DNA from 2 places in the Streptomyces sp. NPDC127129 genome. Region 2 is predicted to be linked to the other one. Evidence: predicted binding sites of a transcription regulator. Region 2 holds the regulator's gene; the other holds the start of a gene.
What was found. Region 2 encodes HrcA, which represses chaperone genes, less so after heat shock. Its sites were predicted from a motif close to TTNGCACTCNGNNNNNCNGAGTGCNAA; they were not measured.

Region 1: a site for HrcA is predicted at 2,238-2,264, ahead of groES (co-chaperone GroES). Genes of this name have one in related genera too.

The regions. Positions count from the first base shown of each region.
Region 1 is NZ_JBHXTV010000014.1:132,065-146,629, reverse strand. Features, by position in the region: gene ACFVGW_RS25895 (SAM-dependent methyltransferase) at 1-828, opposite strand, end outside; gene ACFVGW_RS25890 (polysaccharide deacetylase family protein) at 945-1,874, shown strand; gene ACFVGW_RS25885 (hypothetical protein) at 1,871-2,110, shown strand; gene groES (co-chaperone GroES) at 2,411-2,719, shown strand; gene groL (chaperonin GroEL) at 2,837-4,465, shown strand; gene ACFVGW_RS25870 (ester cyclase) at 4,629-5,342, opposite strand; gene ACFVGW_RS25865 (substrate-binding domain-containing protein) at 5,447-6,568, opposite strand; gene ACFVGW_RS25860 (DUF2264 domain-containing protein) at 6,767-8,614, shown strand; gene ACFVGW_RS25855 (SDR family oxidoreductase) at 8,654-9,427, opposite strand; gene ACFVGW_RS25850 (MOSC domain-containing protein) at 9,466-10,143, opposite strand; gene ACFVGW_RS25845 (LysR family transcriptional regulator) at 10,225-11,115, shown strand; gene ACFVGW_RS25840 (WhiB family transcriptional regulator) at 11,230-11,565, opposite strand; gene ACFVGW_RS25835 (response regulator transcription factor) at 12,017-12,628, shown strand; gene ACFVGW_RS25830 (sigma-70 family RNA polymerase sigma factor) at 12,955-13,557, shown strand; gene guaB (IMP dehydrogenase) at 13,697-14,565, shown strand, end outside.
Region 2 is NZ_JBHXTV010000005.1:463,017-477,581, forward strand. Features, by position in the region: gene ACFVGW_RS12900 (winged helix-turn-helix domain-containing protein) at 33-683, shown strand; gene ACFVGW_RS12905 (MFS transporter) at 687-1,949, shown strand; gene ACFVGW_RS12910 (pyridoxamine 5'-phosphate oxidase) at 1,974-2,462, opposite strand; gene ACFVGW_RS12915 (arylamine N-acetyltransferase) at 2,577-3,539, shown strand; gene ACFVGW_RS12920 (hypothetical protein) at 3,555-3,815, opposite strand; gene holA (DNA polymerase III subunit delta) at 3,854-4,840, shown strand; gene rpsT (30S ribosomal protein S20) at 5,140-5,406, opposite strand; gene lepA (translation elongation factor 4) at 5,592-7,463, shown strand; gene ACFVGW_RS12940 (AMP-dependent synthetase/ligase) at 7,692-9,566, shown strand; gene hemW (radical SAM family heme chaperone HemW) at 9,677-10,879, shown strand; gene ACFVGW_RS12950 (DUF3097 domain-containing protein) at 11,168-11,968, opposite strand; gene ACFVGW_RS12955 (MBL fold metallo-hydrolase) at 11,979-12,707, opposite strand; gene hrcA (heat-inducible transcriptional repressor HrcA) at 12,861-13,880, shown strand; gene dnaJ (molecular chaperone DnaJ) at 13,881-14,565, shown strand, end outside.

The DNA.
Region 1 (14,565 bases), on a different contig from region 2:
GAGGTAGCGGCCGACCGGGCGGACCGCCGGATCGGGCAGGCCGCGGCCGGTCAGGCTCGCGCCGGAGGGCAGGAGGGTGGCGCGCCGGGTGCCCGGGGAGGTACCGAACCACAGCACGGCCTCCTTCACGTCCCCGCCGTCCGAGATCCACTCGGCCTCGGCCTCCTCCGGGACCGCCTCGTGCGGGATGCCGGGGGCGATCTTCAACGCCGCGTGCGGGGCCGTACGGGCGGCCTCGACGGCCCAGGAGAGCGGCGGCGAGTACGCCTCGGGGTCGAAGATCCTGCCCCGTCCGCCGCGCCGGGCGGGGTCCACGAAGACGGCGTCGTAGGGGCTCGTGTCGATCTCGGTCACGTCCGCGCACCGCACCTCGATCAGGTCGGCGAGCCCGAGCGCGTCGGCGTTGGCGCGGGCGACCTCGGCCGTCAGCGGGTCGCGGTCCACGGCGAGGACCGCGATCCCGGCGCGGGCGAAGGCGAGGGCGTCCCCGCCGATCCCGCCGCACAGATCGGCCACGCCGCGCACCCCGAGGCCGCGGAGCCGCTCGGCGCGGTACGCCCCGACCGTCGCCCGCGTCGACTGCTCGACGCCGTTGGGGGTGAAGTACATCCGGTACGCGTCCTCGGCGCCGAACTTCGCCACCGCGCGCTGACGCAGCCGGGCCTGCCCGAGCGCCGCGGAGACCAGCTCGGCGGGGTGCTCACGGCGCAGCCGGGAGGCGACGGCCAGTTCCCGGGCCGGGTCGTAGTCGCGCAGGGCGGTGAGCAGCGTCTGGCCCTCGGGGGAGAGCAGGGCGGTGAAGGCGGCGAGGTCGGTCACCCGTCCCATTGTGGGCCAGCCGGGGGACGGTGGGCGCCGGGGCGGCGGTGTCGGCGGCCCCGGGGGTCTCGGCGCTGACAGGATGCGGCGCCATGCAGCTAGTACGACAAAAAGAACAGATGCGAATGAAGCGGGCGCTGCGCCTGCGCCGGTCGGTGGGTGCGGCGCTGGTCGTCGCCGCGCTCGGATCCGCCTGTGCGGGCCCCTCGGGAGGGGAAGCGGGAGGGGAAGGGGGCGCCGAGAGCGGACGCAAGGCGCCCGCGCCTCCCGCCGCCGGCCAGCAGCAGGGCCAGGGTGCGGCCGCCGCACTCGACTCGTACGTCGAGAAGGTCCGCGAGCGGCGCGCCGCCCGGGTGCTCGCCGCCAAGAAGTGGGGCCTCGAACGCCCGCCCCTGGAGGCCCCGGCCCCGCCCGCGGTGAAGCCGAAGATCACCACCCGCAAGGGCTTCGAGACCGACGGCGAGGGACTGCCGCCCGTCTTCACCACCGTGCCGACCAAGCAGAAGGTCGTCTTCCTGACGATCGACGACGGCGCGGAGAAGGACCCCGAGCTGCTGCGGATGATGAGCGAGCTGCAGATCCCCTACAGCGCCTTCCTCAGCGACTACGTCGTCAAGGACGACTACGGGTACTTCCGGAAGATGCGGGACTCCGGTGTCTCCCTGCACAACCACACCCTCAACCACCGCTACCTGCCCGGACTTTCGTACACGGCGCAGAAGCGGGAGATCTGCGGGATGCAGGACGTCATCGAGAAGCAGTTCGGCAAGCGGCCCCCGCTCTTCCGCCCGCCGTACGGCAACTACAACGAGGACACGCTGCGCGCGGCGAAGACGTGCGGGGTGAAGGCGGTCCCGCTCTGGGCCTCCGAGGCCTTCCCGGACCGGATGGAGTGGCGCGAGTGGGACCGGGACCTGCACCCCGGTGACATCGTGCTCACGCACTTCAGGGGCAAGGAGGACTGGAAGGGCTCGATGGCCGACATGGTCCGCCGTGTGATGAAGACGATCACGGCCAAGGGGTACGCGGTCGCGAAGCTCGAGGACTACGTGTGAGACGCGCGCGCCGGCTGGCGGCGGGTCTGGTGCTGGCCGGCGCGCTCACCGGGATGACGGGGTGCGCCTCGTCCGTGGACCCGATCGAGCGCCTGGGCCGGAAGGCGGCCGTACGGGTCGGGGAGGCGAGAGCGGGGGACGGAGCGGTCTCGAGGACGGCGGTCCGCGTGCTGCACCGGCTCGCCCGGCTCGACGACGGAGGCCGTCCGGCCGGCCGAGGAGGGCTCCGGCCTTGAGGGGCTCCGGCCTTGAGGGGCTCCGGCCTTGAGGGGCTCGGCGCCGCCCTGTCGCACCTGTGTGCGGAACCAACCGGGCCGTCGCGCCGTTTCCCGTACCGGGACCGAAGCGCCACGCGACGCTGAATTGGCACTCCGCTTGACCGAGTGCTAATCCCGGTCATAGTCTCGGCTCTGGCACTCCCCACTGGAGAGTGCCAACACAGCGACGGGCAGGTCCGGCACCCGCGACGACGGATCCACCTGGTCGCCACCCCAGACAGTTAGCCCCGTGAGATCTCCGAAGGGGGAGGTCGGATCGTGACGACCACCAGCTCCAAGGTTGCCATCAAGCCGCTCGAGGACCGCATTGTGGTCCAGCCGCTCGACGCCGAGCAGACCACCGCCTCTGGCCTGGTCATCCCGGACACCGCGAAGGAGAAGCCCCAGGAGGGTGCTGTCCTCGCCGTCGGTCCGGGCCGCTTCGAGAACGGCGAGCGCCTGCCGCTCGACGTCAAGGTCGGCGATGTCGTGCTGTACAGCAAGTACGGCGGCACCGAGGTGAAGTACAACGGCGAGGAGTTCCTCGTCCTCTCGGCTCGCGACGTGCTCGCGATCATCGAGAAGTAATTCACCGAAGTACCTGAAGCACATGCTTTGAGCTGCGCCCCTGACCCCGCACCGGGCGTCCGGGGCGCAGTTCGGTTTCACCAGTTTTTCGACATCCGAGAGGGCTGAATCGCTCCCATGGCGAAGATCCTGAAGTTCGACGAGGACGCCCGTCGCGCCCTTGAGCGCGGCGTCAACAAGCTTGCCGACACGGTGAAGGTGACGATCGGCCCGAAGGGTCGCAACGTCGTCATCGACAAGAAGTTCGGTGCCCCCACCATCACCAACGACGGTGTCACGATCGCCCGCGAGGTCGAGATCGAGGACCCGTACGAGAACCTCGGCGCCCAGCTCGTGAAGGAGGTGGCGACCAAGACCAACGACATCGCGGGTGACGGCACCACCACCGCCACCGTGCTCGCCCAGGCGCTGGTCCGCGAGGGCCTGAAGAACGTCGCCGCCGGTGCCTCCCCGGCCGCCCTGAAGAAGGGCATCGACGCCGCGGTCAAGGCCGTCTCCGACGAGCTGCTCGCGACCGCCCGTCCGATCGAGGACAAGTCCGACATCGCCGCCGTGGCCGCGCTCTCCGCGCAGGACCAGCAGGTCGGCGAGCTCATCGCCGAGGCGATGGACAAGGTCGGCAAGGACGGTGTCATCACCGTCGAGGAGTCCAACACCTTCGGTCTGGAGCTCGACTTCACCGAGGGCATGGCCTTCGACAAGGGTTACCTGTCCCCGTACATGGTGACCGACCAGGAGCGTATGGAGGCCGTCCTCGACGACCCGTACATCCTGATCCACCAGGGCAAGATCTCCTCGATCCAGGACCTCCTGCCGCTCCTCGAGAAGGTCATCCAGGCCGGCTCCTCCAAGCCGCTGCTGATCATCGCCGAGGACGTCGAGGGCGAGGCCCTGTCGACCCTGGTCGTCAACAAGATCCGTGGCACCTTCAACGCCGTGGCCGTCAAGGCCCCGGGCTTCGGCGACCGCCGCAAGGCGATGCTCGGCGACATGGCCACCCTCACCGGTGCCACCGTCATCGCCGAGGAGGTCGGCCTCAAGCTCGACCAGGCCGGTCTGGACGTGCTGGGCACCGCCCGCCGCGTGACCATCACCAAGGACGACACCACCATCGTCGACGGTGGCGGCAACTCCGAGGACGTCGCGGGCCGCGTCAACCAGATCAAGGCCGAGATCGAGTCCACCGACTCCGACTGGGACCGCGAGAAGCTCCAGGAGCGCCTCGCGAAGCTGGCCGGCGGCGTGTGCGTGATCAAGGTCGGCGCCGCCACCGAGGTGGAGCTGAAGGAGAAGAAGCACCGTCTGGAGGACGCCATCTCCGCGACCCGCGCCGCGGTCGAGGAGGGCATCGTCTCCGGTGGTGGCTCCGCTCTGGTCCACGCCGTCAAGGTCCTCGAGGGCAACCTCGACAAGACCGGCGACGAGGCCACGGGTGTCGCGGTCGTCCGCCGCGCCGCCGTCGAGCCGCTGCGCTGGATCGCCGAGAACGCCGGCCTCGAGGGCTACGTCATCACCTCGAAGGTGGCGGAGCTGGAGAAGGGCAACGGCTTCAACGCCGCGACCGGCGAGTACGGCGACCTGGTCAAGGCCGGCGTCATCGACCCGGTGAAGGTGACGCGCTCCGCGCTGGAGAACGCCGCCTCGATCGCCTCCCTCCTCCTCACCACCGAGACCCTCGTGGTGGAGAAGAAGGAAGAGGAGCCGGCGGACGCGGGCCACGGCCACGGTCACGGCCACTCGCACTGACGCACGCGCAACCCGTCACCGAGGTCCGGTGCCACCCTTCGCGGGGGCGCCGGGCCTCGGTGCTTTCCGGGGCCGGCGTGCTCTCCGGGCCTGGCGTGCTCTCCGGGGCCGGCGTGCTTGCCGGGCCTGGCGCCCGGCCGCCCGGGGATCCTGCCGCGGGGCCCTACGCCTCCGAGGCGTTCACGGCGCCCAGCTGCTCCATGAGGCCGAGCAGGTCGTACTGCCACCAACCCTCCGCGATCTTGCCGTCCTTCCTGAACTGGTGGATCGTCGTGCCGGTCATCGAGACCTTCGTGCGGGGCGTGGTGGGCATGAGCCCCATGAAGTCGCCCTTGTGCGTCGCCACCCAGGTCCACCGCGTGCACACCCGGTCGCCCTCGGCGATCTGGTCGTTGATGGTGAAGTCGAAGTCGAACCCGCCCCGCCACATCTCCACCTGACGCCGGATCGCGTCCATGCCGATGGTGTCCTGCTCGTTGGTCGGATCGTGGTCGTGATAGCCCTCCGTGAGGACCTCGTCGAGCGGCGGAAGCTCGCCGTCGGCGGCGAGGAGCTCGAAGAACCGCTGGGCGTTGCCCTTGTACAGCTGGATGTCCCGCACGATGTCCAGGTCGGTGAAGGTCGGCATCTCGTCACAGAGCGCGACCATCTCCCGGAAGATGCGGTCCGTCTCGGGGAGTTGGGAGTTGGTCATCGCCACCTCGTAGGAGGGGAACTCCACGATCTCCACGAGATGCTCCGAATCGGAGCGGTCCTTGCCGATGACGCTGTGACTGGCTGTCCGCTTGCCCTGGGTCTGCTCGACCCACTTGTCCATGAGCCGGTTCAGATCTTCGAACCGGCTGGTCTTGCAATCGATGATCTGTACGAAAGTCATGACACCTCCCGGACCGGGTGGGACCCTTCCAGTCTAGGTCCGCGGCCGTTCGGGCCCCCGCGCCGGATTGATCGAAAAAAGTTCGAATCGATCACTCGAATCGATCATGCGGGGTGGACGCCTCCGGGGGCCCCGCAGGACGACCGCACCCGCAGCCGCGGCAGCAGGCTCAGATGCCTCCGGGCCGACTCCTGACCGCCGGTCTCCGTCAGCCGTTCCACCAGCAGTTCCGTGGCGTGCCTGCCCACCTGGCGCTTGGGCGGGGCGACCGCCGTGAGCGGGGTGTCGGCGAGCGCCGCGACCTCGTCGTCGTACGCGATGAGGGCCAGGTCCTCCGGCACCTTCACGCCCAGCTCCGCCAGCCGCCGGACGATCTCGATCGCGTCCACGTCGTTGTGGACCACCGCCGCGCGGGCCCGGCCCGAGGTCACCGCCACGTGCAGCGCCCGCACCGCGGCCTCGAACCCCGCGGGATCCTGGTCGGCGGGTACGGAGTCGATCACCGGTCCGGGCGCCGTCAGGTCCAGGGCGACCAGCGCCTCCGCGTATCCGGCGCGCACCGCGAGGGCGGTCGGGCTGTCGCCCCGGGCGACCAGCAGCGGGGTGCCGCGGCCGAGGCCGAGCAGATGGCGCAGGGCGAGCAGGACGCCGTGGCCGTGGTCGGAGACCACCCGGTCCAGGGCGTCCAGCGGGCTGCCGGGATCGGCCCGCCGCTCCAGGAGCACGGCGGGTACGGGGAGTTCGGCGAGCCAGTCCCCGTACGCCGTCCGGTCCTCGGGGACCCGCCAGCCGGGCGCGACGAGCACGCCCTGGGCGCCGGCCGCGAGCAGGCCCTCGGTGCGCGCCCGGTCCTCCTCGGGCCGGTAGTCCGAGATCCGGAGGATCAGCCGGGCGCCGGTGTTCGCCGCCGCCTCGTGGGCTCCCCGGATGACCTCCGCGAAGTAGTACGTGGCCGAGGGCGCGAGCAGCCCCAGGACCAGGCCCTCGCCCGGGCGCCGGGCACCGGGGGTGCCGCCCGCCGGGCCCGGGGCCGCGTGCCGCTCCGGCCAGGAGACCTGTCCGTGCGCCCGGTCGAGGAGTCCCTTGGCGGCCAGGGCCTCGACGTCGCGGCGGGCGGTCACGGGGGAGACGCCGAGCCGGGCCGCGAGTTCGGCGACACGGGCCGTGCCGCCGTCACGGACCAGGGCCAGGAGTCGGTCGTGTCGTTCGGCGGCACTCTCGCGCACGGTGCATCCCCTCGCGTCCGGTCGGTCCGACCGCTCGTCGGTCCCGGGTCGGAGCCTACGCCAGAATGATCGAATAGAGGGAGTTTCGATCATTCGCTCTGATCCCATTGACGTTCGATCGGAGCCCGGCTCATGATTCCCGCGACGACGACCGACGACCGACGGCGACCGACGACGACGTCCGCCTCAGGGAGCATCATGCCCACGCCGCCCGAGAACCGTGAGCTCAGTCCGTTCACCGGCTGGACCCGCGCCCACTGGGAGGACGTCGCCGACCGCCTCCTGCTGGCCCTGCGGCCGTACGCCTCGCCCCGCAACGGCCTCGTCGGCCTTCCGGGCCCCCGGCCCAGCCTGTCCGGCGTCCGCTCCGACGGCCTCGAAGGCCATGCCCGTACGTTCCTGCTCGCCGCCCTCCGCGTGGCCGGCGCCCGCGGCGCGGACCCGCACGGCCACCTGGCCCGCTACGCCGAGGGCCTCGCCGCCGGCACGGAGGCGCCGGGCGGCTGGGGGCCCGAATCCTGGCCGCTCCTCACCGACGTGCGCCAGGCTCTCGTCGAATCCGCCTCCGTCGCCCTTGCCCTGCGGCTGACCCGCCCCTGGCTCTGGGACACCCTCGACGACCGCACCCGGCAGCAGGTCGCCGACTGGCTGCTGCCCGCCCTCGAACCGTCCCCGGTCGACAACAACTGGTGGCTCTTCGGTCTCACCGTCGCCGGTTTCCTCCAGGACGCCGGCATCGAGACGGACCGCGCGGCCGCCACGATCGACCGCGCCTCCGCCACCGTGCACCGCTCCCTCGACCGCATCGAGCGGTGGTACCTGGGAGACGGCTGGTACAGCGACGGCGACAATCGCGCCTTCGACCACTACAACGCCTGGGCCCTGCACTTCTACCCCGTCCTGCACGCCCACCTCTCCGGCGACCGGGACCTCCTCGACCGCTACGGCCCCCGCCTGCGCGCCCATCTGGACGACTACGTCCACCTCTTCGACGCGAACGGTGCCCCCGTCCCGTACGGACGCTCCCTGACCTACCGCTTCGCCGCGGCCGCGGCTCCCTGGCTCGGCGCCCTCACCGGGCACACACCGCTCACCCCGGGCGCCACCCGACGCCTCGCCTCCGGCTCGCTGCGGTACTTCCTCGACCGGGGCGCATGCGACGAACGCGGACTGCTCACGCTCGGCTGGCACGGCCCGTACGCGCCGGCCGTCCAGAGCTACTCGGGACCCGCCTCGCCCTACTGGGCGTCCAAGGGCTTCCTCGGTCTCCTGCTGCCCGCCGGCCACCCGGCCTGGACCGACCCGGAAGAACCCCTGCCCTCCGAGCGTGCCGACACCGTGCGCCCCGTCGCTCCGGCCGGGCTGCTCATCCACACCACCGCCGCCGACGGGGTCGTACGCCTCCACAACCACGGCAGCAACCACGTCCTCAGCGACCCGGCCGGCGAGGACGACTCCGGCTACGCCCGCTACGCGTACTCCTCCCGTACCGGCCCGACCGCTCCGCCCGACCACGCCGACAACCACTTCGCCCTGGTCGTCGAGGGCCGGATCACCCGGCGCGGCCCGGCGACCCCGGCCGGCACCGGCCCCGGCTGGGCAGCCTCGCTCCACGCCCCGCTCCCCGGGATCCGGGTCACCTCCGCGACCCTGGCCCACGGCCGCGCCGAGGTCCGCGCCCATCTCGTGCTCGGCGCCCCCGACGGAACGCCCGTCCGCCAGACCGGCTGGGCCACCACCCCCGGCGGACCCACGGCCCAACTGCACGCCGTCCACGGCTACCCGGGCGTCGCCGGGACCGTCGAACTCGCCACCGGCGCCACGCTCCAGGGCGGCCCGCACACCCGCACCGCCGCCCTGCACGGCACCACGGGCGGAGCCGGATCCCTCTTCGTCGCGCTCGCCTCCCTCACCGCCGAACCGGACCCGGACCCCGTCACGACCCTCGCCGCCGTCCGGGTCACCGGCCGCACGATCCAGGTGACCTGGCGGGACGGCACCGTGACGGCGATCGAACTGGACGCGAGCGAGGTGCGCGGAGCCTGAGGGCCGGAGGCGGGCGGGACCATGTGGGTGCCCGGCCCGCTACTTGGGGCCGTAGCTGCGTCCGGCCCTGGAGGAGACCCCGCCGAGCAGACCACGCGGCGTCAGCTTCACCACGCCCATCAGCGCCTTGTAGCGGGGATCGGGGATGGAGAGCGTCTTCCCGCGCGACAGATCGTGCAGCGCCGTGGCCACCAGCTTGTCCGCGTCGAGCCACATCCAGCCCGGGATGTTCTCCGTCCCCATCCCGGCCCGCTCGTGGAACTCCGTCCGTACGAAGCCCGGGCAGAGCGCCATGAGCCGTACGCCGCTGTCCGCCAGGTCGCGTGCCGCGCCCTGCGTGAACTGGACGACCCACGCCTTCGACGCCCCGTACGTCCCCCGCGGGACGAAGGCCGCCACCGAGGCCACGTTGACGACCCCGCCCCGGCCGCGGGCGCGCATGGACTCCGCCGCCGCCGACGTCAGCCGGAGCACCGCCTCGCAGTGGACGGTCAGCATCTTCAACTCGTCGGCCATGGAGACTTCCAGGAACCGGCCCTTGTTGCCGAAGCCCGCGTTGTTCACCAGCAGGTCCACCGGCTGCTTCGGATCGGAGAGCCGGGCCTCCACGGCCGCGATCCCCTTCTCCTCGGCCAGGTCCGCCGCCAGGACCTCGGCCTCGATGCCGTGCCGGTCGTGCAGTTCGGTCGCCTGCTCCCGCAGCCGCTTCACATCGCGGGCCACCAGCACGACGTCGTGTCCGTCCGCCGCCAGCCTCCGCGCGAAGGCGGCCCCGATACCCGCCGTCGCGCCTGTAATCAGTGCAGTCGTCATGGGCGGCACGTTAGTGCCCCGCGCCGGAACCCCCGCGATCAGGAGCCGGTGCCGTACTTCTCCGTGTGGGTACGGGCCAGTTCGAGCAGTTCGCCGTCCATCCACGCGGCGGCGGCCAGGGTGCGCGGCAGCAGCGAGCGCTCGGTCGTCACGGCCCGGTGCAGCAGCGAGACCGTGATGTCGTGGCCGGGCCGGCGGACGACCTCGACCGGGTCGCCGACCGTGAACGCGCCCGGCTCGATCACGCGCAGCAGGGCGCCGGGGCCCGCCGTCGACCCCATGAAGCGCCGCACCCACCCCTTCTCCCCGACGAAGCCCGCGAAGGTACGGCAGGGGATGCGGCCACCCGTCACCTCGAGGACCACCTCGGGGCCGACCCGCCAGCGCTCGCCGATCAGGGCCCCGTTCACGTCGAGCCCGAGCGTGGTGAGGTTCTCCCCGAAGGAGCCGTTGGCCAGCGGCCGGCCCAACTCGCGCTCCCAGGCGTCCATGTCCTCGCGGGCGAAGGCGGACACGGCGCGGTCGTTCCCGCCGTGGAAGCGGAGGTCGCACACGCTGTCCCCGGCGAGCCCGCTCGCCCCGACACCGCGCGGGCCCGGCGCCTCGACCCGTACCGGACCCTCCACCGGACGCTTGTCGATGCCGGTCGTCCCGGACGGGGCGTCCGTGTACCCCACGGCCATCGCCCGCCCGACATTCACGCTCAGAACCTTCATAACGGCACCATAAGTCCTTTCAAACCCAAAGTCGCCGAGAGGTATTCGCCTCCAAGCCCAAGCATCGCTTATGATCGAACCATGATCGAGGCCCGTCATCTCCGCGTCCTGCGCGCCGTCGCCGCGACCGGTTCCTTCTCCGCCGCCGCGCGCGAACTCGGCTGCACCCAGCCCGCGGTGAGCCAGCAGATGAAGGCGCTGGAGGGCTCCGCCGGTACGACCCTGCTCATCAGGACCGGTCGCGAGATGCGGCTCACGCAGGCGGGCGAGGCCCTGGTCCGGCACGCCTCGGGCATCCTCGCGGGGCTCACCGCCGCCGAGGAGGAGGTGGCCGCGATCGCCGGGCTGCGCGCCGGCCGCGTCCGGCTGGTCTCCTTCCCCAGCGGCAGCTCGACGCTGGTCCCGACCGCCCTCGCCGCCCTGCGCGCGGCGCACCCCGGCACGCGGGTCTCGCTCGTGGAGGCCGAGCCGCCGCGCTCGGTGGAGATGCTGCGCGAGGGCGACTGCGACGTGGCCCTGGCCTTCCGTTACGGAGCGGGTCCGGCCGAGTGGGACGACCTGATCGTCCGGCCGCTGCTCGCGGACCGCCTGGTGGGCCTCGTGCCCGAGGGGCACCGCCTCGCCGACGCCGACGCGGTCGGCATCGCCGAGCTGGCCGAGGAGTCCTGGATCGCGGGCTGCCCGCGCTGCCGGCGCCAGCTCGTGGAGGTCTGCGAGGAGGCCGGGTTCACCCCGCGCATCGACTTCGCGACCGACGACTACCCGGCCGTGGTCGGGCTCGTCGGCGCCGGCCTGGGCGTCGCGGTCCTGCCCCAGCTCGCCATCGAGTCCGTACGTCCCAAGGGTGCGCGGACCGTGGCCGTGGAGCCGGCCGTGGAGCGCGAGATCGTCGCCCTCACGCTGCCCGACCTCGCCAAGGTCCCGGCGGTCGCGGCGACCCTCGACGAACTGACCCGGGCGGCCGGACGCTGACGGCTCGCACGCCTGTGCCCCCGGGGCACGCGGCGCGGCCCCGTGGGGCCGGGACGGGCGCGGCCCTTCAGGATCAGCAGAAACGTTCCTTCATGCCTTCGGGTGATCAGAAGTTCAGGCGCGCCCCACGCCTGCCGAACCCGACGCCGTGGCCGAAGCCGTGATCAGGCGGTTGCGGGCGCGTCCCATGAGCTCTTCGCGTTCGTCCTCGGTGAGGCCGCCCCATACGCCGTAGGGCTCGCGTACGGCGAGTGCGTGTGCCGCGCACTCCGCGCGTACCGGGCACCGCATGCAGACCTCTTTCGCCGAGTTCTCGCGCGCACTCCGTGCCGCGCCACGCTCTCCCTCGGGGTGGAAGAACAGGGAACTGTCGACTCCGCGGCAGGCCGCGAGCAGCTGCCAGTCCCAAAGATCGGCGTTGGGTCCCGGAAGGCGGGAGAAATCTGCCATTGCGCTTGTCCCCTTGAAACCGTGTCGAACGGATTGGTGGGCGGGTGGATGGCTGATGTGCCGGGGGCCCTTCGCCCCCCGTGCTTCTCGCGTACCCGCTCCTGCGGGTTCGAGCCCGACAGTACAACTACTGTCTAAGTAGATGTAAATATGACTCATTGCGAATCTAGCCACAGACACCACAAAAAGGGAAGAAAACCCGCTAAATGGGGCATAGCTTCCAGTGAAGGACGGATGACCTGCGGCGCTCTCCTCCGCGCACGCTCCCTCACGTAGAGTGCCGAAGGCGGCCGTCCGACCCGTAACTCTTTCGAGTGACCATCGTTGAGAGTGCGGAGGCGGTTGAAGGAACAAGCGCTCGGGCAGGTGTCCGAAGCGTCAACCGCACAGGTGACGATACGTACCAGCCCTGGAGGCTCTAGGTGACGCGCATCAGCTGCGGAGGGCGGCCATGACATCCGTCCTCGTCTGCGACGACTCCCCGCTTGCCCGAGAGGCTCTTCGCCGTGCGGTCGCGACCGTGCCCGGCGTGGAGCGCGTGACCACCGCGGCCAACGGCGAGGAAGTCCTCCGCCGCTGGGGCGCGGACCGCTCGGACCTGATTCTGATGGACGTACGCATGCCCGGTCTGGGCGGCGTGGAGACCGTCCGCCGACTGCTGTCCGCCGACCCCGGCGCCCGCATCATCATGCTCACCGTCGCGGAGGACCTGGACGGTGTCGCGCTCGCGGTCGCCGCGGGCGCCCGTGGCTATCTGCACAAGGACGCCTCGCGCGCCGAGCTGCGGGCCACGGTCACCCAGGCCCTCGCCGACCCGACCTGGCGGCTCGCCCCGCGCCGGCTGCGGTCGGCCGAGATGGGCGCGGCGCCGACGCTCACCGCACGTGAGATCCAGGTGCTCGAAGGCATGAGCCACGGCCGGTCCAACGCGGAGATCGGACGCGAGCTCTTCCTCTCCGAGGACACCGTGAAGACGCACGCCCGGCGGCTGTTCAAGAAGCTGGGCGCATCGGACCGGGCGCACGCCGTCGCCCTCGGCTTCCGGTGGGGCCTGGTCCGCTAGGGCCTCTCGTGTGGATCTTGCCGGGCTCCGGCCTGATCCACACGGAAGACCCTGGCGACGACCGGCCGTTTCCCCGTCCGCCGGGTGCGGACGGGGCGGTAGCCCGGGGCCCCGCCACGGAGGCCGACGGGCCTCCGTCGCGGCGGCTTGTGTCACTTCCGCGCGGGATGCCGCATCCTTGAGATGTGGAGTTCCTCGGGGACGAGTCGATCGAGCGGAAGGGGAGGGCGCAGGAGATGACTTCCGGCGCACCTGCTCATAACGCTTCGGTGCACAACAACGGACGCGGTGCCGCGGACGCCGAGGCGTCAAGGCACCATGGAGCGATGCGCGACGACGAGACCATGGGATCCCCCATGCCCGTAGGGCCAGGGGAGATCGGTGCGCTCGTCCATCGCGCCGTCGAGGGTGACGAGCAGGCCACGCACGACCTTCTGGCGCGCGTGCATCCGCTGGCGCTGCGCTACTGCCGTACGCGCCTGAACCGGCTGCCCGGCGATGCCCGCCACTTCGTCGAGGACCTCGCGCAGGAGGTCTGCGTCGCCGTCCTGATGGCGCTGCCGCGCTACAAGGACACGGGCAGGCCCTTCGAGGCCTTCGTCTTCGCCATCGCCGGACACAAGGTCGCCGATCTGCAGCGGGCCGCGATGCGGCACCCGGGATCGACGGCCGTTCCCTCCGACGAGATGCCCGAACGGCCCGACGACTCCCTGGGCCCGGAGGAGCGAGCGCTGCTCAGCGACGATGCCGAATGGGCCAAGAAGCTGCTCGCCAATCTTCCGGAGAACCAGCGCGAGCTGCTGGTCCTGCGGGTGGCGGTCGGTCTCACGGCCGAGGAGACGGGCCAGATGCTCGGGATGTCCCCGGGGGCGGTACGGGTGGCGCAGCACCGCGCGCTCAGCCGCCTGCGGGCACTGGCCGAGCAGTAAGGGTCGGCGGGGGCCGGTGGCCCTCACGTATACGTACGAACGTCCAAAGCTGCTCTCTGATCTTGATCGTGGAATGAGACACCGTCGAGGCCCGTTAGCATGGACATCCGCACCGATCAAGGCCATTGGGGAAGGTGTCATGACTGTCAACGTCGACGGAGTGCCCGGTAAATTCGCGACACTCGGGCTGACCTACGACGACGTACTGCTGCTGCCGGGAGCATCCGAGGTGCTTCCCAACGCGGTCGACACCTCGTCCCGCATCTCGCGCAACGTCCGGGTCAACATCCCGCTGCTCTCCGCGGCGATGGACAAGGTGACCGAGTCGCGCATGGCGATCGCGATGGCCCGTCTGGGCGGCGTCGGCGTGCTGCACCGGAACCTGTCCGTCGAGGACCAGGTCAACCAGGTCGACCTCGTCAAGCGCTCCGAGTCCGGCATGGTCACGGACCCGATCACCGTGCACCCGGAGGCGACGCTCGCCGAGGCGGACGCCCTGTGCGCCAAGTTCCGCATCAGCGGTGTCCCGGTCACCAACCCGGACGGCAAGCTGCTCGGCATCGTGACCAACCGCGACATGGCCTTCGAGAGCGACCGCAGCCGCCAGGTCCGCGAGGTCATGACCCCGATGCCGCTGGTCACCGGCAAGGTCGGCATCTCCGGCGTCGACGCCATGGAGCTGCTGCGCCGCCACAAGATCGAGAAGCTGCCGCTGGTCGACGACGAGGGCGTGCTCAAGGGCCTCATCACCGTCAAGGACTTCGTCAAGGCGGAGAAGTACCCCAACGCCGCCAAGGACGCCGAGGGCCGCCTGCTCGTCGGTGCCGCCGTGGGCGCCAGCCCCGAGGCGCTGGAGCGCGCCCAGGCCCTCGCCGGCGCCGGTGTGGACTTCCTGGTCGTCGACACCTCGCACGGCCACAACAGCAACGCCCTGAGCTGGATGGCGAAGATCAAGTCGAGCGTGAACGTCGACGTGATCGGCGGCAACGTCGCCACGCGTGACGGCGC
Region 2 (14,565 bases):
TAAAGGAGTCTTTCTAAAGATAGCTTTTCATCATGTCGGAGCACGAGACGGCGGCCCCGCCGCCAGGCGACGAGCAGCCGCGCAGTGTCAGCCTCACGGACGCCCGCGCCCTGCGGGCCTACGCCCACCCCACGCGGATGACCCTGGTCGGTCTGCTGCGCCGGAGCGGGCCCTTCACCGCGACCCGGGCGGCCGAGCTGACCGGGGAGTCGGTGGCCAGCTGCTCGTACCACCTGCGCATACTCGCCAAATACGGGCTGGTGGAGGAGGCGCCCGGTGGCCGGGGGAGGGAGAAACCCTGGCGCGCGACCGCCCGGTACACCGAGTGGCCGGGCGACAGTGAGGACGCGTCCGTCGCGGAGGCGGCGGACGCCCTGAGCGCCGCGGTCGCCGAGCGGTACTTCGAACGGGTCCTCCGGGCCATGGAGGACCGGCACCGGCTGCCCAAGGAGTGGCGGGAGGTCGAGATGTTCGGCGACACCCTGCTCCACCTCACGCCGGCCGAGCTTGCCACCTTCAGCCGGCAGGTCGACGAGTTGCTGCGGCCGTACGAGGACCGCGCGGCCGACGTCTCCCTGCGGCCCGAAGGGGCCAGGCCGGTCAGCGTGCTGCGGATCGCGTATCTGGACCGAGAGATTCCCGAGGAGATCCCCGAACTCCTCCACGACGACGATGAGGAGTGAGGAATGAGAGTGGCGCAACGCATACCCGCGCTGCTGCGGGAGCGGACCTTCCGGCGGTACTGGACCGGCCAGACCGTCTCGCTCGTCGGCGACCAGATCTCCCTCATCGCGATTCCGCTCGCGGCCGTGCTCGTCCTCGGTGCCGACGCCGCGGAGATGAGCTGGCTCAAGACCGCGGAGCTGCTGCCCGCGCTGCTGCTCAACCTGCCCTTCGGGGCCTGGGCCGACCGGCAGGCGAAACGGCGGCGCGCCATGATCGCGACCGACCTCGCGCGGGCCGCGCTGCTGCTGACCCTCCCCGTCGCCTATCTGCTGGACGCCCTCACCCTCGGGCAGCTCTACTTCGTGGCCTTCGGGGTCGGTGCGCTGGCCGTGCTCTTCGAGGCGTGCAACGCCTCGCTGTTCGTGGCGCTGGTCCCGACCGAGAGCTATGTCCAGGCCAACTCACTGGTCAACGGCAGCCGTTCGATGGCCTGGCTGGCGGGTCCCAGCGCGGGCGGCGTACTCGTGCAGATGCTGACGGCGCCCATCGCCCTGGTCGCCGACGCCCTCACCTACCTCGTCTCGGCGGGCCACCTGGCCCGGATCAGACCCGTGGAGCCCCCGCCGGCACCGGGCGGCAAGGGCCACTTCACCGAAGGCCTGCGCTGGCTCCTCCGGGAGCGGTCCATGCGGGCGCTGTTCGCGGCCTCGGGAACGATCCAGTTCTTCAACTACATGTTCCACACGCTCTTCGTGCTCTACGCCACCGTCGAACTGGGCCTCAGCGCCGGTGTTCTCGGAGCCGTGCTCGGCGCGGGAGCGGTAGGAGGGCTGATCGGCGCCGCGTGCAGCGGGGCGGTCGTGCGCCGGATCGGGATCGGCCCCTCGATCGTGTGCGGCTTCGTCGGCTTCACCGCGCCACTGCTGCTCATACCGCTCGCCCAGGGCCCCACCGTCCTCGTCGTCGCGCTGCTGTTCACGGCGGAGTTCCTCTCCTGCGTCGCCGTCATGATCGTCGACATCGCCGCGGCGTCGTGGCAGATGGCGCTGATACCCGAGAACATCCGGGCCCGGGTGATGGGCGCGTTCCGCACCCTCAACCACGGCTTCCGCCCGATCGGAGCGCTCGCCGCCGGTGTGCTCGGCACGGCCGTCGGGCTGCGCCCGACGCTGTGGATCGCCACCGTCGGAGGCTTGTTCGCCGTGCTGTGGCTGCTGCCCTCGCCGCTCGCCCGTACCCGCGAACTGCCCACGCCCGCCCAGGATCCCGTACCCACGGCCTGAGCCCGGCCCAGCGCCGGGCGGCTGTCAGACCAGCCACTCCCCGGCGCGCATCAGCTCCCGGTCCGCCAGTTCGTCGACCTCGCGCCACGCCTTCACCGACCTGGGGGTGACCCGGAGGTAGACCCAGGCGGGCCGGCCGCGCGGATCCCAGGCCAACTTGGCCGCGAAGGCGTCGGCCGAGGCAGCCGGCAGGTCGGCGCCCTCCACCGCCTCCGCCGTGCCGTCGATCAGCACCACGTCCCGGGTGTGGCCGAGGCTGAGCCGGACCTCGCCCTTCGGGGTGAGATTGCGGGCCGTGGGGTTGGTCCGCTTCGTGCAGAGCAGAAGGGTCCCGCGGCCGGGCAGTCCGTCCTGGACGTCCCAGACGAAGGAGAGCGGCACCAGGCACGGTTCGTCGGGGCCGGAAGCGGTCGCGACCCAGAGGTCCTCGTCCTGCGCGAGACGGGTGAGGACGTCCTCCTTGCGCTGCGAGCGGGGACGCGGAAGGGGCAAGGGCGGTTCATGATCGGGCATGACCCGGACGGTACGGGAGGCGGTGCGGGGGCGCCTCGGGCCACCGGCCTCGGGCATCCGACCTAGGACCAGCGCCTCATGGCCGCGCCGGGGGCGTGACGGCAGACTCGGAGCATGACCACTCATACCCAGCGGGCTTCGGACAGCGCGGACAGGGCGGACACGGGGGAGACGGCGGAGGCGGTGGGCACGGTGGACGTGCCGGTCGAGGCCTATCTCCGGCGCATCGGAGCGGCCCGACCGGAACGCCCGGACCTGGTCGCTCTGCGCGACCTTCATCTGCGGCATCTGAGGGCCGTCCCCTTCGAGAACCTGTCGATCCATCTCGGCGAGGACATCGTCCTGGAGGAGAAGGCGCTGCTCGACAAGATCGTCGGCGCGGGCAGGGGCGGGTTCTGCTACGAACTCAACTCCACCTTCGCCGTCCTGCTGCGCGAACTGGGCTTCACCACCACGCTCCTTCAGGCGCGTGTCGTCGGCAAGGACGGCCGGCTGGGCATCCCGTACGACCACATGGCGGTGCTGGTGGAGACGGCGGAGCAGGGCAGGTGGCTCGTGGACGTCGGGTTCGGCGACCACAGCCATCTCCCGCTGGCGCTGGACGAGCGGGGCGACCAGCCCGATCCCGCGGGCACGTTCCGCCTCGTGGAGACCGAGGACGGCGACCTGGACGTGCTGCAGGACGGCGAGCCGCGCTACCGGCTGGAGCTGCGGCCGCGTGTGCTCGCGGACTTCACGGCCGGGGCCTGGTACCACCGCACGTCCCCGGACTCGCACTTCACGCGCTCGCTCATCTGCTCCCGGCTCACCGAGGAGGGCCGGATCACTCTCAGCGGCCACAAGCTCGTGACGACCGTGCACGGCGGGGAGCGGACGGAGCGGCTGATCGACGGGGAGGAGGAGGTACGGGCGGCGTACCGGGACCTGTTCGGCATCGAGCTCGCCGAGCTGCCGGCCGTACCGCCTTCGCGGGAGCGTGGGGCCGCGGGCGCCGGCTCCGACGTGGGCCCCGGCCCCGGCTCCGGCTCGGGCTCCGGCTCGGCGTCGGCCGCGGACGGTTCGGACCCGTCCGCGTAGGGGCCGCGCGGCTCCCTACGGTGCCTCCAGCCAGCCTTCGTACTCCGCGGCGAGTCCGTCCAGCGCCGCGGAGTCCAGCCGGCCTTCCGGGTCCTCCACCACCACCAGCCACTGCGCGTCCTCGGCGTCGTCCTCGCCGGCCAGGGCGTCCCGTACGAGCTGAGGCTCCTGGGCGACCGCGAAGCGGGCGGGAAGCTCTTCGGCGACCTCCTCGGCGGCGTCGCGGTCGGGCAGTACCAGTACGTGTCGTTCACTCACCTCGCCATTCTCGGGCATGGGGAACGGTGTCAGTGGCCCGTGGGATGCTGGACGCGATGGCCACCAGGAAGAATTCGAACGACGACCTTCTCGCCCCCGTCACGCTCGCCGTGGGGCAGGAGGACCTGCTCCTCGACCGCGCCGTCCAGGAGGTGGTGGCGGCCGCGCGGGCCGCCGACGCCGACACGGACGTACGGGACCTCGCCCCCGAGCAGCTCCAGCCCGGGACACTCGCGGAGCTGACGAGCCCGTCGCTCTTCGCCGAGCGCAAGGTGCTGGTCGTGCGGAACGCGCAGGACCTCTCCGCGGACACGATCAAGGACATCAAGGGGTACCTCGGCGCGCCCGTCGAGGAGATCACCCTGGTGCTGCTCCACGCGGGCGGCGTGAAGGGCAAGGGCCTGCTCGACGCGGCACGCAAGGCGGGCGCGCGGGAGGTGGCCTGTCCGAAGACGACGAAGCCGGCGGAGCGGCTGACGTTCGTACGGCAGGAGTTCCGGGCGCTGGGGCGGTCGGCCACGCCCGAGGCGTGCCAGGCGCTGGTCGACTCGATCGGCAGCGACCTGCGGGAGCTGGCGTCCGCGGTCGCGCAGCTGACGGCGGACGTCGAGGGGACGATCGACGAGGCGGTCGTCGGGCGGTACTACACGGGGCGGGCCGAGGCGTCGTCGTTCAACGTGGCGGACCGTGCGGTGGAGGGGCGGGCGGCGGAGGCGCTGGAGGCGCTGCGCTGGTCGCTCTCGACCGGCGTCCCGCCGGTCCTGATCACCAGCGCGCTGGCGCAGGGCGTCCGGGCGATCGGCAAGCTGTCCTCGGCGCGGGGCGGGCGGCCGGCGGACCTTGCACGGGAGCTGGGGATGCCGCCGTGGAAGATCGACCGCGTGCGGCAGCAGATGCGCGGCTGGACGCCGGACGGGGTGTCGCTGGCGCTGCGCGCGGTGGCGGAGGCGGACGCGGGCGTGAAGGGCGGCGGGGACGACCCGGAGTACGCGCTGGAGAAGGCGGTGGTCGCGGTGGCTCGGGCGGCGAGGTTGCGCCGGTAGGGACCGTGGCAGGTTGCTTGCCCCACTCCACCTCACCCCACTCCACCTCACCCTCCCCGGAGCCCTGCCGGGATCGGGTTCCCAGGAACCCTCCCGGGGCCCGGTGGGCGCCGATGCAGCCGGCCCCGGGTGCGGCGAAGGCCCCGTGGGCTTCTGGGGAAGAAGCGCGCGGGGCCTTCGGCGTGGTGCTTTGGTGGGCTCGTACACGCGTGGCGAACGCGTGTCGCGTACGAGTCCGGGGTACCGGTTGGGAGCGGGAGAGAGGGCCCGCTGGGTCCCGTCCGGCGTTACATCAGAGCTCAGCCCTGCAGAGCGGCAACCTTGGTGGCCAGCGCCGACTTCTTGTTGGCGGCGGCGTTCTTGTGGATGACGCCCTTCGAGACAGCCTTGTCGAGCGCGCGGGAGGCGGCGCGAGAAGCCACGACGGCCTTCTCGACGTCACCCGCGGCGACGGCCTCGCGGGCCTTGCGGATCGCGGTCTTGAGCGAGGACTTGACGGCCTTGTTGCGCAGGCGCGCCTTCTCGTTCGTCTTGTTCCGCTTGATCTGGGACTTGATGTTCGCCACGAAAAGAGCCTTTTCAGGTTCGGTGTTGTTTCTGAGGTGTGCCTCTGCGCTGAGAGCGCGTACGAGACACAGCTGTCCACGGTATCAGGGCCCGTAACCTCTGCCCAAACCGAGCGGAGCCGCTCACTCGTGGGACCATGGAGCCTACGTATCCAACCGACCATCGCCCCGAGACGAGACCTTGCGTGCCCGCGACTCCTACCCACGTGCCTGAGCCGAGCCGTACCGACCCGGCGTTGATCCGCAATTTCTGCATCATCGCGCACATCGACCATGGCAAGTCCACGCTTGCCGACCGGATGCTCCAGCTGACCGGTGTGGTCGACCAGCGGCAGATGCGTGCCCAGTACCTCGACCGGATGGACATCGAGCGCGAGCGCGGCATCACGATCAAGTCCCAGGCCGTACGTCTCCCCTGGGCGCCCACCGAGGGCGAGGGTCAGGGGAAGACCCACATCCTCAACATGATCGACACCCCCGGGCACGTCGACTTCACCTACGAGGTCTCGCGGTCCCTGGCGGCCTGTGAGGGCACGATCCTGCTGGTCGACGCGGCCCAGGGCATCGAGGCGCAGACCCTCGCGAACCTGTACCTCGCGATGGAGAACGACCTCACGATCGTTCCCGTGCTGAACAAGATCGACCTGCCGGCCGCCCAGCCGGAGAAGTTCTCCGAGGAGCTCGCCAACCTCATCGGCTGCCAGCCCGAGGACGTGCTCAAGGTCTCCGCGAAGACCGGTGTCGGTGTCGACGCGCTGCTCGACCGGGTCGTCCGGGACGTCCCCGCCCCGGTCGGCGTCGCCGACGCGCCCGCCCGCGCGATGATCTTCGACTCCGTGTACGACTCGTACCGCGGTGTCGTGACCTATGTGCGAGTGGTCGACGGGCAGCTCAACAAGCGCGAGCGCATCAAGATGATGTCGACCGGCGCCACCCACGAGCTGCTCGAGATCGGTGTCTCCTCGCCGGAGATGACGCCGTCCGACGGTCTCGGCGTCGGCGAGGTGGGCTACCTCATCACCGGTGTGAAGGACGTCCGCCAGTCCAAGGTCGGTGACACGATCACCTCCCTGAACAAGGGCGCCACCGAGGCCCTCGGCGGTTACAAGGACCCGAAGCCGATGGTCTTCTCGGGCCTCTACCCGCTGGACGGCTCGGAGTACCCGGACCTCCGCGAGGCCCTCGACAAGCTGCAGCTCAACGACGCCGCGCTGGTCTACGAGCCGGAGACCTCCGCCGCGCTCGGCTTCGGCTTCCGCGTCGGCTTCCTGGGTCTGCTCCACCTCGACGTGATCCGTGAGCGGCTCGAGCGCGAGTTCGGGCTCGACCTGATCGCCACCGCCCCCAACGTGGTCTACCGCGTGGTCATGGAGGACGGCAGCGAGCACACGGTCACCAACCCGAGCGAGTTCCCCGAGGGCAAGATCAACGACGTGTACGAGCCCGTCGTACGCGCCACGATCCTCGCCCCCAGCGAGTTCATCGGCGCGATCATGGAGCTGTGCCAGACGCGTCGCGGCACCCTGATCGGCATGGACTACCTCTCCGAGGACCGGGTCGAGATCCGCTACACCCTGCCCCTCGCCGAGATCGTCTTCGACTTCTTCGACCAGCTGAAGTCCAAGACGCGCGGTTACGCCTCCCTCGACTACGAGCCCACCGGCGAGCAGGCGTCCAGCCTGGTCAAGGTCGACATCCTGCTGCACGGCGACAAGGTCGACGCCTTCTCCGCCGTCACCCACAAGGACGCCGCGTACGCGTACGGTGTGCGGCTCGTCGCCAAGCTGCGCGAGCTCATCCCGCGGCAGGCCTTCGAGGTGCCCATCCAGGCCGCGATCGGCTCCCGGGTGATCGCCCGCGAGACCATCCGCGCCATCCGCAAGGACGTCCTCGCCAAGTGCTACGGCGGTGACATCTCCCGTAAGCGGAAGCTGCTGGAGAAGCAGAAGGAAGGCAAGAAGCGGATGAAGATGGTCGGCTCCGTGGAGGTCCCGCAGGAGGCCTTCATCGCCGTCCTGTCGAGCGACGACTCCGCCGGCGGCAAGAGCAAGAAGTGATCAGCTGTTTAGCTGACTGATACATCGAACGGGTCTCCGCGCGGACAGTGCGGGGGCCCGTTCGGCGTTCGTTCTGTTATCAACCGGGTATGAAGAGTCGGCCGCCAGGCTCTTACGCGTCGGACTTCGGCCATCTACTCTGATCCCCGAATCGAAGGTTACTCGCCAGTTAGATACGCACCGCCAGATCGCACCACCCGCAGGCACCGCCGCCGCCCGGAGGACGTCGTGAGCGACACACAGACCTTGATCGAGAACCGGCCGCCCTCCGTGGCGACCCTCTTCCTTGAGCGCGTCGAGCGGACTCCTGATGCGGAGGCCTATCGCTATCCGGTTCCGGCGGTTTCCGGCCAGGGTCCGGACGAGTGGAAGTCGCTCAGCTGGGGGCAGGCCGCCGAGCGGGTCTACGCCATCGCGGCAGGTCTGATCGACCTGGGGGTGCAGGCGGAGGAGCGCGTCGCCCTGGCCTCCTCCACCCGGGTGGAGTGGATCCTCTCCGACCTCGGCGTGATGTGCGCGGGAGCCGCCGTCACCACGATCTACCCCCAGACCAACGCCGAGGAGTCGGCGTTCATCCTCTCCGACTCCGAGTCCAAGGTGCTGATCGCGGAGGACGCGGCGCAGGTCGCCAAGGCCCGCGAGACCCGCGCCGACCTGCCCGGTCTCCACCACGTCGTCGTCATCGACCCGACGGGCGTCGAGAGCGACGACTGGGTCCTCTCCCTCGCCGAACTGGAGAAGCGCGGCCAGGCGTACCTGGAGCGGCACGCCGACGCCGTCAAGGAGCGCGTCTCGGCGATCACCGCGGACCAGCTCGCCACCCTCATCTACACCTCGGGCACCACCGGCCGCCCCAAGGGCGTCCGCCTCCCGCACGACAACTGGTCGTACATGGCCAAGGCGATCGCCGCGACCGGTCTCGTCACCGGCGACGACGTCCAGTACCTCTGGCTGCCGCTCGCGCACGTCTTCGGCAAGGTGCTCACCTCCGGCCAGATCGAGGTCGGCCACGTCACCGCCGTCGACGGCCGCATCGACAAGATCATCGTGAACCTTCCGGTGGTCCAGCCGACCTACATGGCCGCCGTGCCCCGCATCTTCGAGAAGGTCTACAACGGCGTCGCCGCCAAGGCCCGCGAGGGCGGCGCGGCCAAGTACAAGATCTTCCAGTGGGCGGCCGGAGTGGCCCGCGAGTACGCCAAGGTCACCCAGGACAACTTCCGCCGCACCGGCACCGCCTCCGCGCCCTTCGGCCTCACCGCGAAGCACAAGGTCGCCGACGCGCTGGTCTACAAGAAGCTCCGCGAGGCCTTCGGCGGCCGGCTGCGTGCCGCCGTCTCCGGCTCCGTCGCCCTGGCGCCCGAGATCGGCTTCTTCTTCTCCGGCGCGGGCATCCACATCCTGGAGGGCTACGGCCTCACGGAGTCCAGCGCCGCCTCCTTCGTCAACCCGGGCGAGGCCTACCGCACCGGCACGGTCGGCAAGCCGCTGCCCGGCTGCGAGGTCCGGATCGCCGACGACGGCGAGATCCTGCTGCGCGGCCCCGGCATCATGCAGGGCTACCACGGCCTGCCCGAGAAGACGGCCGAGGTCCTGGAGGCGGACGGCTGGTTCCACACCGGGGACATCGGCGAACTGTCCGCCGACGGCTACCTGCGGATCACGGACCGCAAGAAGGACCTGTTCAAGACCTCCGGCGGCAAGTACATCGCGCCGACCGAGATCGAGGGCCAGTTCAAGGCCGTCTGCCCCTTCGTCTCCAACATCGTCGTCCTCGGCGCCGACCGGAACTACTGCTCCTCCCTCATCGCGCTCGACGAGCCCGCCATCCTCGGCTGGGCCGCGGAGAACGGCCTCGCGGGCAAGGCGTACGCGGAGGTCGTGGCCGCCCCGCAGACGCTGGAGATGGTCCAGGGGTACGTGGACCGGCTCAACGAGGGCCTGCAGCGCTGGCAGACGATCAAGAAGTTCCGGCTGCTCCCGCGGGACCTGGACGTGGAGCACGGCGAGCTCACCCCGTCGCTGAAGATGAAGCGGCCGGTGGTGGAGCGGACGTACAAGGACCTGATCGAGGACATGTACACGGGGGCGCGGGAGGCCTGACCGGACCGGTCCGGCCGTAGCCGGCCGACGGTTGTCCACAGGCCGGCGGTCCACGTCGGGCAGTACGGGACAATGGGCTCATGCCTTCCGTACTGCCCGATGGTGAGCCCATGCCCGACGACGGGGCGCTGCCCTCGCACGCCCTGGAAGGGGCCGGGGAGCGGCCGCTCGGGTTCTATCTGCACGTGCCGTACTGCGCGACCCGCTGCGGCTACTGCGACTTCAACACGTACACCGCGAGCGAGCTGCGCGGTGCCGGAGGCGTGCTCGCCTCCCGGGACAACTACGCGGGGCAGGTCGTCGAGGAGATACGCCTCGCCCGGAAGGTGCTCGGCGACGACCCGCGGCCGGTGCGGACCGTCTTCGTCGGCGGCGGTACGCCGACGCTGCTCGCGGCCGGTGATCTCGTACGGATGCTGGGGGCGATCCGGGACGAGTTCGGGCTCGCGGACGACGCCGAGGTGACGACGGAGGCGAACCCGGAGTCGGTGGATCCGGCGTATCTGTCGGAGCTGAGGGCCGGCGGCTTCAACCGGGTGTCGTTCGGGATGCAGAGCGCCCGGCAGCACGTCCTGAAGGTCCTCGACCGCACGCACACCCCGGGGCGGCCCGAGGCGTGCGTCGCGGAGGCGCGGGCTGCGGGCTTCGAGCACGTGAACCTGGACCTGATCTACGGGACGCCGGGGGAGTCCGACGACGACTGGCGCGCGTCGCTGGAGGCGGCGATCGGAGCGGGCCCCGACCATGTCAGCGCGTACGCCCTGATCGTCGAGGAGGGGACGCAGCTGGCGCGCCGGATCCGCCGCGGCGAGGTGCCGATGACGGACGACGACGTGCACGCGGACCGGTATCTGATCGCCGACTCCGTCTTCGCCGAGGCCGGCTTCGACTGGTACGAGGTCTCGAACTGGGCCACGTCGGAGGCCGGGCGGTGCCTGCACAACGAGCTGTACTGGCGCGGCGCCGACTGGTGGGGCGCGGGCCCGGGGGCGCACTCGCACGTGGGCGGTGTGCGCTGGTGGAACGTGAAGCATCCGGGGGCGTACGCGGCGGCCCTCTCCGCCGGGCGGTCGCCGGGCGCGGGGCGGGAGCTCCTCTCGGCGGAGGACCGGCGCGTGGAGCGTGTGCTTCTGGAGCTGCGGCTCCGGGAGGGCTGCCCGCTGGACCTCCTGAAGCCCGACGGCCTCGCGGCCTCCCGCAAGGCCCTCGCGGACGGGCTCCTCGCGCCCGAGCCGTACGAGGCGGGGCGCGCGGTCCTGACCCTGCGGGGCCGGCTCCTCGCCGACGCGGTCGTCCGCGACCTGGTGGACTAGGGCCCCTACCCCTAGGGCCCCTACCCCTAGGGCCCCTACCCCTAGGGCGCCGAGCCCCCGGGGGCGTACCCCCTGCGCCGTGGCCCGGTGCCGAGCCCCGGTGTCCTACCCCGGCGCCGTACTCCCGGTGCCGAGCCCCGGCGCCGTACTCCCGGTGCCGAGCCCCCCGGTGTCCTACCCCGGCGCCGTACCCCCGGTGCCGAGCCCCGGTGTCCTACCCCTGGCGCCGAGCCCCGGTGTCGTACCTGCGGCGCCGGGGCCCGGGCGGGTCGACCGGGCGGGACGGGCCTACGGCGCCGTCACGAAGTCGATCAGCTCCTCCACCCTGCCCAGGAGCGACGGTTCCAGGTCCTTGTAGGAGTGGACCTTCGACAGGATGTGCTGCCAGGCGGCCCCCGTGTTCTGCGGCCAGCCCAGCGCCTGGCAGACGCCCGTCTTCCAGTCCTGGCCCCGGGGGACCGCCGGCCACGCCGGGATGCCCACGGAGGACGGCTTCACGGCCTCCCACACGTCGATGTACGGATGACCCACGATCAGGACGTCCGGGGACGTGACCTGCGCCGCGATGCGGGACTCCTTCGAGCCCGGCACCAGGTGGTCGACGAGGATGCCGAGCCGTGCGTCCGCCGCCGGGCCGAACTCCGCGACGATCGACGGAAGGTCGTCGATGCCCTCCAGGTACTCCACCACCACGCCCTCGATGCGCAGGTCGTCGCCCCAGACCCGCTCCACCAGCTCCGCGTCGTGCCGGCCCTCCACGTAGATCCGCCCCGCCCGGGCCACCCGCGCCCGCGCGCCCGGGACCGCGACGGAGCCCGAGGCCGTGCGGCTGGGGCGCGCCGGTCCGGCGGCGGGGCGGACCAGGGTCACCACCTTGCCCTCCAGCAGGAAGCCCCGCGGATCCATCGGGAACACGCGGTGCTTGCCGAAGCGGTCCTCCAGCGTGACCGTGCCCGCCTCGCAGCGGATCACCGCCCCGCAGAAGCCTGTCGAGACCTCCTCCACCACGAGGTCCGCCTCCGCCGGCACCTCCGGCACCGGGGCGGATCGCTTCCAAGGGGGCGTCAGGTCCGGGTTGTAGCTGCGCATTCGGGCGACGTTATGCGACGGAGAAGCGCCGTGCCAGCTCATCCCGCTGGCGCCGCACGAACGCCGCGTCCACCGCCGCCCCGTGCCCCGGCACGTACAGCGCGTCCTCCCCGCCGAGCGCCAGCAGCCGGTCCAGGGCCGCCGGCCATTGCGAGCCGACGGCGTCGCTGCCGGCCTGCGGCTCGCCCGACTCCTCGACCAGGTCACCGCAGAAGACGACCTCCACCCCGTCGGCGTCCGGGACCAGGAGCACCAGGTCGTGGCCCGAGTGCCCCGGCCCGACGTTGGCCAGCAGCACCTGGCGGCCGCCCAGGTCCAGCGTCCACTCGCCCGACACCATGTGCCCCGGGAGGACGAGGGTGTCCACGGCCTCCGTCGCCGCCGACTCCGCCACCCCCTGACGTACCGCGTCCTCTCGCAGCGCGTGCCGCTCCCGGCGCAGCAGCTCGTCCAGGCCCACCGCCCCGAACACCTCCGCCCCCGCGAAGGCCGCCGTGCCGAGGACATGATCGAAGTGCGGGTGACTCAGTGCGATGTGCGTCACTCTCCGGCCGCCCGTGAGCGCCTCCGCCTGTGCCCGCAGCTCGGCGCCCTCGGCGAGCGTCGAGCCCGTGTCGTACAGCAGCACGGCGCGCTCGCCCAGTACCAGCCCCACCGTGGCGTCCCAGCCGGGCAGTCGGCGCCTGCCCACCCCGTTACCGAGCCGCTCCCAGCCGTACTCTTCCCAATCGACATCCATACCGCGACGCTATCCGCAACGACGTGGCCTCCGACACAGCCTCCTTGCCAGGAGCGATGCCCGCCGCCGTACACTGGCCGGGGGATTCCTGGCACTCGAACAGGGCGAGTGCCAAATGCGGAGCAACCGATACGACAGCTGGAGGTGTGCGCGATGCTCAGCGAACGCAGACTCGAGGTGCTGCGCGCCATCGTCCAGGACTATGTCGGGACGGAGGAGCCGGTCGGCTCCAAGGCGCTCACGGAGCGCCACAAGCTCGGCGTCTCGCCCGCCACCGTGCGCAACGACATGGCCGTGCTGGAGGACGAGGGCTACATCGCCCAGCCGCACACCAGCGCCGGACGCATCCCGACCGACAAGGGCTACCGCCTCTTCGTCGACCGGCTCGCCGGCGTCAAGCCGCTGTCGACGCCCGAGCGGCGCGCGATCCACAACTTCCTCGACGGAGCCGTCGACCTCGACGACGTCGTCGGGCGCACGGTCCGGCTGCTCGCGCAGCTGACCCGGCAGGTCGCCGTCGTGCAGTACCCGTCGCTGACCCGCTCGACGGTCCGGCACGTGGAGCTGCTCTCGCTGGCCCCCGCCCGGCTGATGCTGGTGCTGATCACGGACACCGGCCGCGTCGAGCAGCGCGTCATCGACTGTCCGGCGCCGTTCGGCGAGGCCTCGCTCGCGGACCTGCGCGCCCGGCTCAACAGCCGGGTCGTCGGCCGCCGTTTCGCGGACGTGCCGCAGCTGGTGCAGGATCTTCCGGAGTCCTTCGAGGAGACGGAGGACCGGGGCACGGTCTCGACGGTGCTCGCGACCCTGCTCGAAACCCTGGTGGAGGAGCACGAGGAGCGGTTGATGATCGGCGGTACCGCCAATCTCACCCGTTTCGGCCATGACTTCCCCCTCACGATCAGGCCCGTTCTCGAAGCCCTCGAGGAGCAGGTCGTGCTCCTCAAGCTGCTGGGCGAGGCCAAGGACTCGGGCATGACCGTACGGATCGGGCACGAGAACGCCCACGAGGGCCTCACGTCCACGTCCGTCGTCGCGGTCGGCTACGGTTCGGGCGACGAGGCAGTCGCCAAACTCGGCGTGGTCGGACCGACCCGCATGGACTACCCCGGAACGATGGGAGCGGTACGCGCAGTGGCACGTTACGTCGGACAGATCCTGGCGGAGTCGTAAGTGGCCACGGACTACTACGCCGTACTCGGCGTGCGCCGCGACGCGTCCCAGGACGAGATCAAGAAGGCATTCCGGCGGCTCGCCCGCGAGCTGCACCCGGATGTCAATCCCGATCCGAAGACGCAGGAGCGGTTCAAGGAGATCAACGCCGCCTACGAGGTGTTGTCGGACCCGCAGAAGAAGCAGGTCTACGACCTCGGTGGCGACCCGCTGTCCGCGTCCGGCGGCGGTGGTGGAGCCGGTGGCTTCGGCCAGGGCGGCTTCGGGAACTTCTCGGACATCATGGACGCCTTCTTCGGTACGGCGTCGCAGCGCGGGCCGCGCTCGCGCACGCGCCGCGGCCAGGACGCCATGATCCGGCTGGAGATCGACCTCAACGAGGCCGCCTTCGGCACGACGAAGGACATCCAGGTCGACACGGCGGTCGTCTGTACGACCTGTTCCGGTGAGGGCGCAGCGCCCGGCACGTCCGCCCAGACCTGTGACATGTGCCGCGGCCGCGGTGAGGTCTCGCAGGTCACGCGGTCCTTCCTGGGCCAGGTCATGACCTCCCGCCCCTGCCCCCAGTGCCAGGGCTTCGGCACGGTCGTCCCGACCCCGTGCCCCGAGTGCGCGGGCGACGGGCGGGTCCGCTCGCGGCGCACGCTCACCGTGAAGATCCCGGCCGGTGTCGACAACGGCACGC